One region of the Proteiniclasticum sp. genome, then DNA from elsewhere that is predicted to be linked to it. Evidence: a T-box and tRNA genes for the amino acid it is inferred to sense, from the RefSeq annotation. Region 1 holds a T-box; the other regions hold tRNA genes.
What was found. A T-box is a leader RNA that pairs with one kind of tRNA and senses whether it is charged. The one in region 1 lies ahead of leuS (leucine--tRNA ligase), so its partner is inferred to be a tRNA-Leu.
Positions count from the first base shown of each region.

Region 2: it encodes a tRNA-Leu, which carries the amino acid that the T-box ahead of leuS (leucine--tRNA ligase) is inferred to sense. The anticodon was not compared.
Region 3: it encodes a tRNA-Leu, which carries the amino acid that the T-box ahead of leuS (leucine--tRNA ligase) is inferred to sense. The anticodon was not compared.

Region 1 is NZ_DAMBTF010000005.1:58,460-65,454, reverse strand. Features, by position in the region: gene leuS (leucine--tRNA ligase) at 1-1,704, opposite strand, end outside; T-box leader at 1,743-1,936, opposite strand; gene RTX25_RS04040 (CYTH domain-containing protein) at 1,983-2,540, opposite strand; gene RTX25_RS04035 (hypothetical protein) at 2,919-3,113, shown strand; gene fba (class II fructose-1,6-bisphosphate aldolase) at 3,438-4,364, opposite strand; gene RTX25_RS04025 (nucleoside kinase) at 4,667-6,298, shown strand; gene sdaAB (L-serine ammonia-lyase, iron-sulfur-dependent subunit beta) at 6,377-6,995, shown strand, end outside.
Region 2 is NZ_DAMBTF010000002.1:79,993-86,987, reverse strand. Features, by position in the region: gene mazG (nucleoside triphosphate pyrophosphohydrolase) at 1-874, shown strand, start outside; gene RTX25_RS01440 (HU family DNA-binding protein) at 966-1,280, shown strand; gene RTX25_RS01435 (RNA-binding S4 domain-containing protein) at 1,486-1,755, shown strand; gene RTX25_RS01430 (septum formation initiator family protein) at 1,785-2,060, shown strand; gene RTX25_RS01425 (S1 domain-containing RNA-binding protein) at 2,107-2,514, shown strand; tRNA gene RTX25_RS01420 (tRNA-Met) at 2,658-2,734, shown strand; tRNA gene RTX25_RS01415 (tRNA-Leu) at 2,748-2,834, shown strand; tRNA gene RTX25_RS01410 (tRNA-Met) at 2,845-2,920, shown strand; gene RTX25_RS01405 (GyrI-like domain-containing protein) at 3,058-3,531, shown strand; gene trkA (Trk system potassium transporter TrkA) at 3,645-5,051, shown strand; gene RTX25_RS01395 (TrkH family potassium uptake protein) at 5,002-6,447, shown strand.
Region 3 is NZ_DAMBTF010000002.1:128,805-132,294, reverse strand. Features, by position in the region: gene RTX25_RS01640 (aminopeptidase P family protein) at 192-1,436, shown strand; tRNA gene RTX25_RS01635 (tRNA-Leu) at 1,562-1,648, opposite strand; gene RTX25_RS01630 (hypothetical protein) at 2,051-2,182, shown strand; gene RTX25_RS01625 (class I SAM-dependent methyltransferase) at 2,164-2,964, shown strand; tRNA gene RTX25_RS01620 (tRNA-Ala) at 3,306-3,381, opposite strand.

The sequences.
Region 1 (6,995 bases):
AGGTCCAAGAATGAGGCCCTGGTGAGTAAGTGACTTAAAAGGCTCGTCAAATGAAAGATAACCCATGTCTCTAAGCGCTTTAGTGATGAATCTTGCATAGAGAAGGTGCATGACAGCATGTTCAGGACCACCCACATATTTATCCACAGGCAGCATCTTATCGATCTTTTCCTTATTGAAAGGCTCATCGGCATTCAGATTGTCAACGTATCTCAGATAATACCAGGATGAGCAGACAAAGGTATCCAGAGTGTCGACTTCACGATGGGCATGCCCTCCACATTTTGGACAGGTGGTGTTGAGGAAGCTTTCGCTCTTTGCAAGTGGACTCTTACCGTCTGGTGCAAATTCCACATCATAAGGAAGTTCCACCGGAAGATCCTTTTCTTCCACAACAACCTCACCGCATTGATCACAGTAGATGATCGGAATCGGAGCACCCCAGTATCTCTGTCGTGAAACCAGCCAGTCACGAAGTCTGTAATTGACTTTGAGCGCTCCGCTGTTTCTTTCTTCAAGCCATGCAGTAACCTTTTCTTTGGCTTCGTCTCCGGACAGGCCGTCAAAGTCTCCGGAGTTTACCATTTTACCGATCTCTGTATAGGGCAGTTCCTTTCCGCCTTCGATGACTCTTTCTATGGGCAGATCATATTTCTTTGCAAATTCGAAATCTCTTTCATCATGGGCTGGAACAGCCATGACGATTCCAGTTCCATAAGTGTTCAGGACATAGTCACCGACCCAGATGGGAATGACTCTTCCGTTTATGGGATTAATCGCATAGGAACCTGTAAAGACTCCGGTTTTCTCACGGGAGAGGGACTGCCTGTCGATGTCGCTCTGCATTTTTGCGGCTTCAATGTAAGCTTCCACTTCTTCTTTATGTTCTTCTGTGGTCAGTTCACCCACCATGTCGTTCTCAGGAGCAAACACCACATAGGAAGCGCCGAAAAGAGTATCTACTCTTGTGGTGAAGACCTCAAAGGAAAGGTCCTTCTTGTCCACTTCAAATTTTACTGATGATCCGTAGGAGCGTCCGATCCAGTGCTTCTGCATAGCCTTTGTCTTTTCCGGCCAGTCCAGATCCTGAAGATCGTCAAGAAGCTCATCGGCATATTTTGTGATGTTGAAGAACCACTGTGTAAGGTCTTTCTTGATGACAGGTGTTCCGCATCTTTCGCATGCACCATCGAGAACCTGCTCATTGGCAAGGACGGTATTACAGCTTGGACACCAGTTTACGGGTGCCTTTTTTCTGTAGGCAAGATCATTCTTGTACAGCTGAACGAACAGCCACTGTGTCCATTTGTAGTAGTCAGGTGCGCAGGTGACCACTTCATGATCCCAGTTGAACATGGCGCCCATGGCTTTAAGCTGAACTTCCATGGTTTCGATATTCTTCAATGTGGAATCCATGGGATGGATTCCTGTCTTGATCGCATAGTTCTCTGCAGGAAGGCCGAAAGCATCAAAGCCCATTGGCTGAAAGACATTATATCCCTGCATCTTCTTCATTCTTGCCCAAGAGTCGGTTGGCCCGTAATTGAACCAGTGACCGGCGTGGAGTTTGCTGCCTGAAGGGTAGGAGAACATCTCCAGAACATAGAGTTTTTCCTTATCTTTGTTCTCCTTGAATTTGAAGACACCGGAATCTTCCCAGATCTTCTGCCATTTTTCGTCGGTGTGTTTTCCATAAATTGCCATAATCTTCCTCCTTAAAATAAAAAATCTTCGTCTCTATACTAAGAGACGAAGATTATCCGTGGTACCACTCTAATTAAGCTTTCGCTTCACTTTGGCTGAATATAACGGTTCAAACCGTGGCGGATTAGGCCAGTGCTCCCAGACGAGTTCAAAGGTTTTCCATATCCCCTTACACCAGACAGGGACTCTCTAAAATGGTGGGCCTTCTACTATTTCTGTTCCTCGCACATATAACGAAATTATAAGCCATCGATAGATGAAAAGTCAACCAGGATGTTTTAAAGGCCTTCCGGACTTTCCGGCTTTATCCCGCGGGAAGCAAGAATTTCATATATGCTTAAAGCGGAGGTATCTTCCATGGTATAACCAAGGAGCTCCACCACTTCCTTAAGCTCCTCCTCACTGTGGCTTTCCACTTCAAGGTAGGGGAAGGGAACGAAGCTCGGATCGTTCACATCGATCTCCACTAAGGTGTTTTTATACTGGTAGCTTTCTCTGGACTTACGGATGTTCTCAATGAGTTCAAGTCCTAAAGCCTGAAATATACCAAGTCCGGTTTCCTTGTCTTCAATGATGGTTTCATATTCTTCCATTTTTTTAAAGACCTCTCTTGAAATCAGTCTTTTTGTGGTCATGAATACCGTTTCTTTTCCAGTGGAGATATCTTTTACACTTCGGATTCGTGCATAGCCCTTGACGCTTAACAGGCGTCTGTCTGGAAAGTCGTGGATGTAGTTTTCCTGCATCTCATTCTTTACAAGAACGCCTCCATTCTGTCTCATGGTTTCTCTGACTTTAGGGATATCGATGTCCAGTATCTTAACTTCTAGTTCCATTTTCTTCTCCTTTATACGGCTCGAGGCCGGAATTTATGAAATCATTACATATCTGATGTCCCAACAGTTAATGTGATTCTGATTTAAAGGTTGAAAGCTGAAAAGGGACAGTATGAAACTGAAAAAAACAGGCAAAATGTTTACCTTTTCCATAACAGATCCGATTTATTGAAACAGTTTCATAAAGTGATGTCATAAACTTATGTAAACAGCCTTGACTGTTTACATAAGCAAGTCTAAAATGCAGTTGTAGCAGGAAAAAGAAATCCTGATACAGTAATTATACATTTATTCCTTTAAGAGGTACAGCAATGTACCGGTTGTAAAGAATCGCCCACGGGACCTTAAAAGTAAATGTCATTAAGTGAGGTGTAGAATATGAATGCATATGATGCTACAAAAAGGATTTATGCGATCAGCGATGAGCTGAGTATATTATCCAAAGAACTTGGGGCTGCAGTTAAGGAAACCAACAGGAATCTGATTGAAAAACAGATCAATATTCTGGAGAATGAGTTTTTTAATATAAAGCACAAGCTGGAAAAGATTAATTTTTCCGCAGGAAGTTTATAGGACTTTCACACAAAAAATGAAACTGACAGTCTGCGGGTTAACCGAAGATGAACCACGATACAGTGGAATAAACAGAAGACAAAACCAGGTACGAACGTTTTAAGGTACTATGGCGAGAAAAAAGAGAGTCCGTTAAAGGGCTCTTTTTCTTTGCTTGAAAATCTTCTCAGTTCTTCCATAGTGATGAGGAGAAGAGAAGGTGTGAAGCGGTGAACTTATTCCTGCGAGTCATATCAGATCATTTATCATTTCTTCCTTAATACCGATGATTGTACTGCACGTGAAAGAAAAAAGGCACTGCGAAGTGCAGTACCTTAAACCATACTATTTCATTGAATCTGCTGATCCAAGAACATCATCGATCTTCATCTCTACCAGTTTCTGGATTTCATTTCTTGCTGCACCAAGATATCCTCTTGGATCGAATGCTTCAGGCTTTTCAGCAAAAGCTTTTCTGATTGCTGCGGTCATGGCAAGTCTGATGTCAGTATCCATATTGATCTTGCATACAGCCATTGCAGAAGCTTTTCTCAGCATTTCTACTGGAATACCCTGTGCACCCTTTATTGCTCCGCCGAATTCATTATTCATGGCAATGTGTTCCTGACTTACGGCAGAAGCACCATGAAGAACGATCGGGAATCCTGGAAGCTTCTTCTGAATTTCTTCAAGGATATGGAACTTAAGATCTGGTGTACCGGCAAACTTAAAAGCACCATGGGATGTTCCGATTGCAATAGCAAGGGAATCAACGCCTGTTCTCTCTACGAAATCTACTGCCTGCTCAGGATCTGTATAGACATGTTCTTCAGCATGAACGTCATCCTCAACACCTGCAAGGATACCAAGTTCCGCTTCAACAACAACTCCGTGAGCGTGAGCATACTCAACGACTTCCTTTGTGATCTTCACGTTTTCTTCGAAGTCAAGGTGTGAACCGTCGATCATAACGGATGTGAATCCGGCTTCGATGGCTTCCTTTACTGTCGCAAGGTCTGGACCGTGATCAAGATGAAGTGCGACGTCTATGCCTGTTTCTTCAACAGCCGCATCGACCATTGCCTTAAGATATCTTGGGCCTGCATACTTCATTGCTCCCTTTGATACCTGAAGGATTACTGCAGAGTTCTTCACTTTGCATGCATTGACAATCCCCTGAATAATCTCCATATTGTTGATGTTGAATGCGCCTATAGCATATTTGCCTTCGTAGGCTTTCTTGAACATTTCTGTTGTTGTGACTAATGCCATTAATACAACCACCTTTCAATTTATCTTATGATGCTTCTGTTATGCGGCTTAAGTGTAAGATTTTTAGCAGGTTCCACATAAACTCTCCCTTTATTATATAGCATTTCTTCTTATGAAACCATATCATGAGAGACTTTAAATTATCATGAACATGGCGAAATCCCTTGAAAAGGTATTCATTTCACGCTTTCTGCAAGTGATAACAATGAAGTGCTATTTCAGCATAATCTGGGTATAATATAGATAAGAATAAAGTATAAATAACAGGAGAATCAAACTGTCCGGATGTGGGGGGAAAACAGATGAACGATAGATATGAAGCTGCAGCAATAGAAGAAGGCGTACCCTATGAAGTTGTGAAAACCCTGAAAAAAGGGAATCTCTGGCCGATACTTGCCAGAGAACGGGGGGAATACTTTGAACTGAACGGAGAACTTACAGGAAAGAATAATCTCATACCAGTCTATACGGATGATTATGTAGGGCATAAGGCATACGAGAGGACGCTGTCATTTATTCTTGTCACGGCTTTTTACAGGCTGTTCAGGGAACTTGATCTCATCATCGACCATTCGATCAGCCGAGGACTGTACTGCTGGATCAGAAACAGGGTGCTGAGCCAGGAAGAGATGAATCATCTGGAAGAAGAAATGAGAAGAATCATAAAAGAAGATTATCCCATAACCAAGGAATGCATGCTTCTGGAGGATGCTCTGGCCATGTATAAAGAATCTCAGGATATGGATAAGTATCTTCTTCTTAAGAATATGGAGTACAAGGAAATCAAGATGTATAGACTTCTTGATCAGTATGCGTATTTCTACGGGAAGATGGCTGTTTCCACAGGAAATATCAGGCTGTTTTCTCTGGATCTTTATAAAAACGGTTTTGTCATGAGCTATCCTACCGTAAGAGAACCGGAAATCCTGAGACCCTTTGAACCTCAGGATAAACTGTTCAAGATTTTTGAAGAGACAGCCAGATGGGATGAACTGATCGGTGTCAACTATGTCGGCTATCTCAATGAGAAAATCAGAAATCATGAAAGCAGGACACTCATAAACATCACCGAGGCTCTTCATGAGAAGAAAATAGCATACATAGCAGATGACATCAAAGAAAGAGGAAATGTGAAGATTGTGCTCATTGCCGGTCCCAGCTCTTCAGGGAAGACTTCATTTGCCAATCGGCTGGCCATCCAGCTGAGGGTCAATGGTCTGATTCCGTTCCCGATCAGTATGGATGATTATTTTGTGCCGAGAAGGATGACACCAAAGAAAGCGGATGGATCATTTGATTTTGAAAGTGTTGAAGCCATTGAGCTTGATCTTTTTGAACAGGACATCACAAACATTCTTAAGGGCGAGGAGGTCATACTACCGAAGTTTGACTTTAAAACCGGAACTCGAGGCGTCTCTCTTAACATGGTAAAGCTTCCGGAGAATGGAATCATCATCATTGAAGGAATTCATGGTCTCAACCCGAGGCTGCTCGGAAGAATAGAAGACCGCTTCAAGTTCAAAATCTATATCAGCGCGCTGACTGTCCTCAATATGGACAAGCATAACCGCATCGCGACGACTGATGTAAGGAAGCTGAGACGAATGGCAAGAGATCATATCTCAAGAGGCTACAGCCCTGAAGATACGCTTCTCATGTTCCCGTCAGTATCAAGCGGAGAAAAGATGAATATCTTCCCTTATCAGGAAGAGGCAGACGCCATGTTCAACTCCACGCTTTTCTATGAACTGTCGGTGCTTAAAAAGCATACACTGCCCGAACTGATGAAGATCACAAAGGACAGTCCGACCTATGAAGAAGCAAAAAGACTTATAACGATTCTCAGGCTGTTTGAAGATACACCTGACGAACTGGTTCCTACAAATTCTCTTCTAAGAGAATTTATCGGCGGCAGTCAGTTCTACGACTATTAGATTCAGAATGAAAGGACAGAAAAACGAAAGAAGAATATTTAAGGCAGGTGAAAGTTTCCTTAAGACGGAGACGATAAAATGAAAAAAAAATACGGTGTATTTGATATTATAGGACCCATCATGATCGGACCATCTAGCTCCCATACCGCAGGGGCTGCAAAGCTTGCAAAAATCGCAAGAGGAATAGCAGGGGAGGAACCTCTGGAAGTCAATTTCTATCTCCATGGTTCATTCTCCAAAACCTATAAGGGACATGGAACAGACCGCGCGCTTGTGGCGGGAATCCTCGGTATGGATCCTTCCGATGACAATCTGAAGGAATCTCTGAAGTTTGCAAGGGCAAAGGGAATGAAGGTATCATTCTCGGAGAAAGATCTGGGGGATGTGCATCCCAACACGGTCATGGTGGAAATGATACTTAATGACGGAAAAGAAGTGACGGTCACAGGCTCTTCAATTGGAGGAGGTGCTGTGGAAATCTCAAATATCGATGGGGAAGAAATTCAGTTTTCGGGAAATTACCCTACGCTTCTCATCTCCCAACGGGATGTTCCTGGAGTTGTTGCGAATGTTTCAAAGCTTCTTTATGATTCTGGCGTGAACATCGCCTACATGTCGCTTTTCCGTTCCCAGAAAGGGCGGGATGCCATGATGATTTTTGAACTGGATCAGAATATCGATGCGGCAATTCTTCAGC
Region 2 (6,995 bases), on a different contig from region 1:
AGAAGTGGTTAGAAGAATACCCCTCTTTGAACTGGACAGACAGAAGGATATCGATGACCTGACAAGCGTCTATGTTCCGCCGATGGCGAACAGGTACGATTTCTACTCCTTCATGAACATTGTAGAGAGACTGAGAGATAAAGAGGATGGCTGTCCCTGGGATAAGGAGCAGACCCATGAATCTCTCAAGAGATATCTCATCGAAGAGAGTTATGAAGCTCTTGAAGCCATTGATCTTCACGACTATGACAGTCTCAGTGAGGAACTTGGCGATGTGATGCTTCAGATTCTGCTTCATTCCACCATCGGAAAAGAGGAAGGCAATTTTACAGTCCACGACGTCATCAGGAGGGTTTCTGAGAAGATGATCTACAGACATCCCCATGTATTCAGTAAGGACAGAGAGATGACCTCAGAGGAGGTCCTTGTACAGTGGGAGGAGCTGAAGAAGAAGGAGAAGAGTGAAGATAGCCTGAGTGACGCATTAAAGGGCATCTCAAAGTTCTATCCCGGTCTTTCTCGAGCGGAGAAAGTTCAGAAGAAGGCCAGAAAGTACGGCTTCGACTGGGATGAAATCAGTCCGGTCTTTGCGAAGGTTGAAGAAGAGATTCTTGAAATAAGAGAAGCACTAACTGAAGGGAATGAAGAAAAGGTCCATAAGGAACTTGGAGATCTTCTGTTTGCAGCGGTCAATCTATCACGTTTTCTCGGTGCGGATCCTGAGGTTTCTCTCAATCAGACTTCAGACAGATTCATCAGCAGAATTACGAAAATGGAGGAGCTTCTATTGGCTGACCAGCTGAGTTTCAGAGGTCTTTCCCTGGAAAAACTGGATGAATACTGGGAAATCGCAAAAAAAGACGAAAAAAACTAAAATAAACGCCTAGAAATAAAGGGTTTCAGGGTTTTCTGTAGAATAATAACAGTAGATTCCATTAATAAACATTAACGAGGAGGAATTTATTGTGAACAAAGCCGAATTAATCGCTGCATTAGCTGAATCAACTAGCTTTACCAAGAAAGATTCTGAGGTTTTCTTAAAATCATTTCTTGAAACTGTCGTAGGATCACTTGAGAAGGGTGAAAAGGTTCAATTAGTTGGATTTGGAACCTTCGAAGTTAGAGACAGAAAAGAAAGAGTCGGTAGAAATCCAAGAACTAAGGAAGAAATCCAGATACCAGCATCAAAGGTACCTGTATTCAAGCCTGGTAAAGAATTTAAAGAAAAGGTGAATGTTGTTCCTAAGAAGAAGAAGGCAGCACCTAAGAAGAAGAAATAACCAGTCTAGTACATTAACATTTAAAGGCGCAGAAGAATTCATTCTTCTGTGCCTTTTGTCTATATGATGTTCACATAAAGTCTCCAACAGGGCTATATTGCCCGATCATCAAAGTTTTACTTCACATTGGACAATTCCAAATATATAATATACACAATGAATAAAAAAGAAAACTGTTTATTCATGCACAATCGAGGTGATTAAATTGAGACTAGACAAATATCTGAAGGTATCCAGAATCATCAAAAGAAGAACTGTGGCTAAGGAAGCCTGTGACGGGAAGAGAGTTTCCATAAACGGAAAGACAGCAAAAGCTGGAACTGAAGTTAATGAGGGTGACATCATCGAAATTACATTCAAGGAAAAAGGCATCAAAGCTAAAGTGCTCAAAATCTCTGAACATGTCAGAAAAGATGAAGCTTCAGCGATGTATGAAATTCTTGAGGGTGAAGAAGATACAGATGAAGAGGAATAAAAGCCGTTTATTGTAATAGGGGGAATACCATGAAAATTGGAAAAGTGGCATTGCGCGTGCTTCTTGCTCTGTTTATCGGTCTCATTTCCTTTACGCTTTACAGGCAGCAGGTCATGATGGCGAATATCGAAAAGAATATCGCCCGGCAGGAGCAGGAACTGGAGAAAGTCATGGAAGAGAATGAAAAACTGACTAATTTGGTAGACAGCACCAATACGGAAGACTATACTATAAGAAGTGCCAGAAGCAGACTTGGGTTACTCAGACCCGGTGAAATTCCGGTAATAGACTCGTCAGGCGACTGATCGGGTATCATTATACATATATATTTTAAGGAGGATTCTTATTAACATGACCTTAGAGGTAGGAAACATTGTAGAAGGAACTGTAGTAAATATCACTAACTTTGGAGCTTTCATCGATCTGAACGGAAAAACGGGCTTAGTGCACATATCCGAGGTAGCCGACACTTATGTGAAGGACATCAAGGAATTTATCAAAGAGGGCGACAAGGTACAGGTCAAAGTATTAGGAATTGACGATAACGGCAAGATCAGTCTGTCTATAAAGCAGGGTGTAGCTGTAACACAGAAAAAGTCCACAAGACCAGTTGAAGTAGAGTGGAGCGCTTCTGACAGAAAGAAGCCTGCTGCAAACAATTTTGAGGACATTATGTCAAAATTCATGAAAGAAAGCGAAGAAATCATGTCTGATTATAAGAAGAAACAGGAAGTCAGGACAAAAAACAGAAAAAGCTAAAGCCTAGGCTTTCAATGAGAATGATCATAGAGTGATGATGATACCCGGATTTTCCGGGTATTATTTTTATTTTATGTGTTGACAAGGTCTGGGTGTTCATATATAATTAATTTTGTCGCTGAGATGAGGCGACATTTAAATGTGGCGGAATAGCTCAGCTGGCTAGAGCATTCGGTTCATACCCGAAGGGTCGTAGGTTCAAGTCCTATTTCCGCTACCATTTCTATTATTACGCTGGAGTGGCGAAACTGGCAGACGCACAGGACTTAAAATCCTGCGGTGGTGACACCGTACCGGTTCGATTCCGGTCTTCAGCACCAAATTCAATATCGCGGGGTGGAGCAGTTGGTAGCTCGTCGGGCTCATAACCCGAAGGTCGTAGGTTCAAGTCCTGCCCCCGCTACCATTAAGAAACAGTCTACATGTTAGGCTGTTTTTTTCGTGTCTGGAATTAGATCGGTAACTGCTTTAACGGAATATTCATACCGAAACAGAAAGCTCGTGATATAATATTATCAATCTTTAAGAGAGGAGCGAATGGTAATGATGAAAGAGAAGCAGCTTACTATTGAGACAAGAGAGCAGAAGTATCAGCCGGTGCTCAGTATCAGAATGAATACTCGTGTGGAGAATCTGCCTTCAGTCATCGGGGAGTCCTACGAGAAAATTGCGAGATATCTTGAAGAGCTGGATGTTGAAGCTGCGGGTCCCCCTTTTGTTGCCTACTATAATATGGACATGGAAAATCTGGATGTCGAGATGGGATTCCCTGTGGACGACGTCGTTCCTGGTGATCATGATATGTGTCCTGGTGAGATAGGAGAAGGTAAAGTCATCTCCTGCATGTATGAAGGCCCTTACGAGGGTATGAGTGCTGTCTATGAAAAGATGAATGAATACATCCGAGATAAAGGGTTTACTGCAAAGGGGATTGCATATGAAACCTACTATAACCCGCCGGATGAGGTCAGAAGTACGGAAGAGCTTCTGACAAGAATCGATCTTCCGGTAAGCTGAATATAATACCGGCAGTTCATCATTGTGATGGACTTCCGGTATTCTGCTGTAAGGGTGACATTTATTTTAAGTATGATACAATAATCCTAATATACTTTTTTTATGGAGGGATTATGAAGGTAATGATTGTAGGTGCTGGTAAGCTTGGAGTAAAGCTTGCCGAAGCCATGACCATGGAGAATATGGATGTGACCCTGGTAGACAGTGATGCGAAAGTCATCGAGAACATCAATGAGCATATTGATGTTCTGACTGTAGTCGCCAGTGGGATAAGTGTAACCATGCTCAATGAAATGAACATTGAGGAATATGATATTATTGTCGCGACAACGGAAAATGATGAGACGAATGTCGTCATCTGTACCTTTGCGAAAAAACTGGGCTGCAATCAGACGATAGCCAGAATCAGAAATCCCGAATATACGGAGCAGCTCAGTTTTGTGCGTCACGAACTGGGCATCGATCTCATCATCAATCCTGATTTCGCTACAGCGAATGCCATAGCGAAGTATCTCCTGAAGAATGTGATGTTCTATACGGGAGATTTTGCCGACGGTAAAGTGAAGATGATTGATTTCAAGATCTCCTACAAAAGTGCTTTGGTGGGTAAGAGGCTGTATGAGCTGGAAGATTTTGATGATCTCATCATCACCGCGATCTCCAGACATGGAGAACTAATCATTCCTGATGGTAAGTCTTCCATCGAAGCGGAAGATGTGATTCACATTATGGGTACCCAAGAGGATCTCCTTAAGCTTAGCAAGAAACACAAGCTTCTAGGAAATGACAAGCATGTGGATAGTGTCATGATCATCGGTGGAGGAAACGTCGGGTATTATCTTGCGAAAGAACTCTCCGAAGCGAAGGTTGCAACGACGCTTATCGAGCAGGATAGAGCGCGTGCGCTGAAGCTTGCGGAAAAACTTGATCATGTTCTGATCATCAATGGTGACGGTACGGATGTGAACATCCTCGAGGAGGAGAATATCGATCAGATGGATGCTTTCATCGGTTCGACTGGTTATGATGAGCAGAATCTCCTCATGGCACTCATGGCCAAGCAGTATGGTGTCGGGAAGTGCATCGCGAAGGTAAGTCGAAAGAATTACACGAAGATCATCGACAAGCTTGATATTGATGCTGCGTTAAACCCTGTGAATATTACGGCGTCTGATATCCTGAAGTATGTTCGAGGCGGGAAAGTCGTTTCTGTATCTCTTCTTCTTGGAGGAGATGGGGAGGTGACGGAAATTATCGCGACAAAAGACATGTCCTATCTGGATCGTCCTCTTAAGGATCTTAATCTGCCGAAAGGTCTGATCATCGGTGCCATTGTCCATAACGGCGATGTCATCATTCCAAAGGGTTCTTCGGTCATACGGGCTAATGACAGGATTGTTGTATTCTCTCGTGCGGAGGATACGGAAAACCTGAAGAAGTTATTTACACCTGGAAAGAGAGGACGCTTAAGTGAACTATGGAATAATAGTAAAAGTGCTTGGGATAATCCTGCTGATTGAGTCCCTGCTCATGTCGCCTTCGGTCTTTATATCCCAGCATCATGGAGGAGAGGCGGTGATGCCTCTGGCGTTCACTATCCTTCTGATGCTGGTCCTTGGCATATTTATGATGAATGTCAGAAACAGACACGAACATATACGTGCTAAAGATGGAATTGTCATAGTAGCCCTTGGATGGGTGCTGATTTCACTCTTTGGTGCACTGCCTTTCTATCTTACAGACAGCGTACCGACTTATGCGGATGCGATCTTTGAAACAGTATCGGGATTTACGACCACCGGATCATCTGTCATTGCAAATGTTGAAGCGCTCGATAAGGGTATCCTTTTCTGGCGTTCCATGACCCACTGGATTGGAGGAATGGGTATCCTTGTGTTTACCCTTGCGCTTCTGCCTGCACTGGGTGTAGGAAGCCTCCAGATCTTCAAGGCGGAGTCTCCAGGTCCTGTGGCGGGGAAGATTGTTCCGAGGATGAAAGACACGGCCAGAGTGCTGTATGTGACGTATATCGCCATCACGCTTTTGCAGGTCATTCTCCTCAGTTTTGGAGGAGTTAATCTTCTTGAATCCTTTGTCATTACCTTCGGTACTGTAGGTACGGGTGGGTTTGGCCCGAGAAACGATTCTATGGCCAGCTACAGCTCCTATGTGCAGATTGTTACTGGGATATTCATGGTGCTGTCTGGTGTCAATTTTTCCCTGTATTTTCTGATCTTCAGAAAGAAATACAAGGAGTTTCTTGAAGACCGTGAGCTGAGATTATATCTGTTCTTTGTTTTCATCTCGGTCCTCATGATTGCAGTCAATCTGCTGATTACATTTAAAGGGGATTTCCTGATAACACTAAGAGATTCTTTTTTTCAGGTATCCTCCATTATGACTACAACGGGTTATAGTACAGTTGACTTTGAACTGTGGCCAAGTTTCAGTAAACTCATTCTCTTCTTCCTTATGTTTGTTGGCGGATCTGCCGGATCTACTGCGGGTGGAATGAAGGTGGTGAGGATTCTCGTCATCCTGAAACTGATTAAGCGGGAGATTTCAAAGATTTTCCACCCAAGAGCGCTGATTCCCATAAAGGTAGGCGGAAAGATTGTTTCTAATGAAGTTATTGCGAGAATAAACAGCTTTCTAACGCTCCATATGGTCATTTTTGTTATCGGAGTGATTGTAGTCTCTCTCGAAGGTGTCGATATGATCACCTCAATGTCATCTGTAGCTGCTACCATCAATAACATTGGACCTGGATTTGGCGGGGTGGGACCTACGCTCACCTTTGCTGATTATTCTATTTTCACAAAACTCTTTCTGTCCCTCATTATGCTTTTGGGCAGACTTGAGCATTTTACAATTATTGCGCTCCTTGTACCCAAAAGCTGGACTAAAGAGAGTTAGCGGATAATAGGTTTTTTTGATGAATAAAGCTGAATAAACGATTAAGGAACAGAGAATTTCTGTTCCTTTTTTAGTTGCCTTTTATTTTGTATTATAACCCCAATGAAGTTTAGGGGGAATCTGGATAAAAAAGCCTTAATTTGGAAATATAAGTCACTAGTTTAGAGAAGAATAAATGTTCAATTCCATATACAAGGGGATTTAGTTCGTTGCGAAATTCTATAAAAGGGTACACATAGTGCAATTGTAAATAATTTGGAAATAATTAGTGGTAGAATAGCAATATATTAATTATAGAATAGTAGATTGAATAAATGCGAAGTTTTAGTATACCGATTTATAGTACTTCCAAAAAGAGAAATAGCGAAATGCATTGAACACCAATACATTAGGAAATAATATGATGTAAAGAGACACAAAAACATAAGATTCAATAGAGGGATAACCGTTTCTAATTAACAGTGAATATCATTAACTATTTTTCAGAAATATGAGTATATTCCTGTGGATAAAGTTTGTGAGAAAGTGAATAAGCGCAATTCGACAAA
Region 3 (3,490 bases), on a different contig from region 1:
ATGTCTTTTGAGATTAAGCTCATGTCTTACAAACGATATGACATTAAAAAGGGGATTTTCAGTAGGACCTTGATAATCGTATTTCTCGTACAGAATGAAGATAAAGAAAACAGAAAGTAAGAATCCTCTATGCAGCATAATGCTTTCCTATGTTACAATCTAAACAGTTAGAATATATCTGCCGGGAGGAAATGATGAAAGAATTTCATATCAGTAACAGAAAAAGAATTGCCGAAAAGATGAAGGATAACTCCATGCTCATCCTATTTGCAGGATCTGCACCGAAGAAGTCTGCAGATGAAGCATACAAGTTCACACCCAACCGTAATTTTCTCTACATGACCGGAATCGATGAAGAAAACATTATTCTTGTCATGAGAAAAGCGGAAGGCAAGATCATGGAAAGCCTTTTTATCAAAGAAAGAGATGCTGTCATGGTGAAATGGGTCGGAGAGACCATATCATCAGAAAGAGCTGAAGAAGCATCAGGAATCAGTGACATCAGGTTCCTGCAGACATTTGAAAATTTCATGAATCTGGCCATCGGAAAAGAAGACCTCTATAGAGTGTATCTGGATCTTGAGAAAGACAGTTATGATTCACTCGATACCAGAGGTGTATCATTTGCCAAGGAAATCGTGAGCAGGTATCCTCAGGTAAAAGTCAGGAACATTTATAATGAAATATCCGCACTGCGTGTGTTTAAGACTCCTGAAGAAATCGAAAAAATAAAGAAAGCCATCGACATTACAGGTAAGGGCATCATGAACATCATGAAAAACGCCAAAGCCGGTATGAAGGAGAATCAGCTGGAAGCCCATTTTGATTTCACGTTGAAATCTGAAGGTGTAAAAGATTTCGCTTTCACAACCATATGTGCTGCCGGGCATAATGCTACAGTACTCCACTATGTGGAAAATAATCATGAAGTGAAAGAAAATGACATGGTGCTTCTTGATCTTGGTGCTCAGTTTGAGTACTACAGCGGAGATATCTCAAGAACATTCCCTGTAAGCGGAAAGTTTACAGACAGGCAGAGAGTATTCTATGATCTGGTCCTGAAAGCTCACGATGAGGTCATAAAAATGCTGAAGCCTGGTGTGCCTTATGCAAGAATCAATGAACTTGTCCAGGAAATCTATGCAAAGGAGCTTAAAGCTCTTGGCCTAATCGAGAAGGATGAGGAAGTCAGAAGATACTACTACCATAATACTTCCCATTACCTGGGCATGGATACACATGATGTGGGCAGAAGAGATGTGATCCTTGAAGAAGGAATGGTTCTTACTGTGGAACCAGGATTATATATTGAAGAGGAAAGCATCGGTATCCGTCTGGAAGACGATATACTGATCACAAAAGACGGATGTGAAAATCTGTCCAAGGACATCATCATTACAGCAGATGATGTGGAAAAATTTCTGGCATCAAGATAGACTGAATAAGCCGGAAATAAGCAGTCAATAAGTGAAAATCTCCAGATAAGGATCGGAAATCCCTATCTGGAGATTTTTTTATAAACGCAAAGAAAAAGAGACTTCAAATCACTGAAGTCTCATGATGGTGCAGATAACAGGAGTTGAACCTGCACGAAGTTACCTCCACTAGCACCTGAAGCTAGCGCGTCTGCCAATTCCGCCATATCTGCATATTCTGTTCGGCCCTTAAGTCTTATGACCACGACCTCACTTTTATGATTCTACCACGTTTCACCATATTTAATCAAGTACCCAGAACCCTGGTTTTGCATGTTTTTTTATAATTAATGCAATCGTGCAACTGATTTTTGTCTGCAGGCACTGTGTGATATTAAGCGTGAAAGTTTCATTTCTGATGAGCTGCAATGAAATATGAAACCAATGATCATCCTGAATGGACAGGGTCTATCACTAAATTCTTCAAACTTCGTAGACATTAAAAAAACGTCACAAAATATGACGAAAATGTAAATTCTATCAATTATCTATAGACACTATAACACAAATCACTGTAATAGTCAAGTCTGGTACTTTATCTTATAAAGGTGTATTAAGTATATAGAGGTGATAAAATGGAACAGAAAAGTATGACGGCGTTGATTAGTGCATTTGCAAGAGCGTATCATGCAGAGAACAGCAATGTTAAAATTATCAATGACAGCGTTGCAAGACTGCTCTTTACAGCATGGAATTCAACCAGATAGCCAAAAACATGACGGATGGAATCGGGTTTTTTGATCCCTCCTTCGCCGGTACAGAAAGGGAAGCTCTTAGATGGATTACAGACAATCATTTATCCCCGTCTCCCCTTGGACGAGCAGCATTCGCAGAAGCATCTCTTAGGACCGCAGTACGTATTGGTGCATCGCAGTATTTAATCTTAGGGGCGGGATACGACACTTTCGCTTACCGCCAGCCTGACTGGGCGAGAAACCTTGAGATTTTTGAAGTTGACCTTCCATCAACGGCAGAAGACAAGAAACTCCGTCTTAAGGATAGACAGAATGAAGTTAAAGACAATACACATTATGTTGCTGCGGATTTGACGAAGGATGAATGGTGTAGGATCTTAACTCAGAATCCCGCATTCAAAAAAGATAGAATCACCTTCACCAGTATTTTAGGTCTTAGCTACTATCTAGCCAGGCAGGATTTTGAATATCTTATCTCCATGCTTAGTACGATTCTGTCTGAGGGGAGCACCATTGTCTTTGATTATCCTGATGAATACAGCAATACGGATAAAGCAGGTCACCGTGCCCAGAAACAGGCGGTTTTAGCTAAGGGTGCAAATGAGGAAATGCTGGCCTGCTATTCCCTTAAGGAAATTGAAAAACTTCTTTCTGACTTCGGATTTCTGGTCTATGAGCATTTAACTCCAGTGCAGATAACTGCTCAGTACTTTCAGGAATATAACAATGCTCATCCTTTACACCCTATCACTGCGTTAGAGAACGTAAATTACTGCCTCGCAGTAAAAAAGTGAATACTCTTTTGCATATATTCACCAGAGTTTTTGCCAAGGCTCTTAAGGGTATGCTTTTCGCCTGCCTGTCTTCTTCTCGTCAATATCCAGACGAGTGTACACATTGAAGCTTCAGATACAGACCGTAAGATAAAAACCTGCTGGTCCGCTACACCCTCTGGTACTGAATACCCAGGAACCGATTCTGATTTTGGCGTAAAGTTGTATTCGGCCAAAAAGAGAAGCATCCCGCTTTTGAAGAAAAAGCGAGATCCTTCAAATAGAAAACGAGGGTTTTTGAATTTACATTCTAAACCCTCGTCAGGCCACAAAACAATAAGTTTCAGGCTCTTCATCTTTTATGGTGGAGACGATGGGACTCGAACCCACGACTTCCACACTGCCAGTGTGGCACTCTCCCAGCTGAGCTACGCCCCCATACAAAGAGTATTATATAACAATGCTCAGTAAAATTCCATAGGCTTTGACAGTAATTTATTTCTTCGTGACATCAGGTAGAGAAAGAGACTGAATACCACGGGTTAAG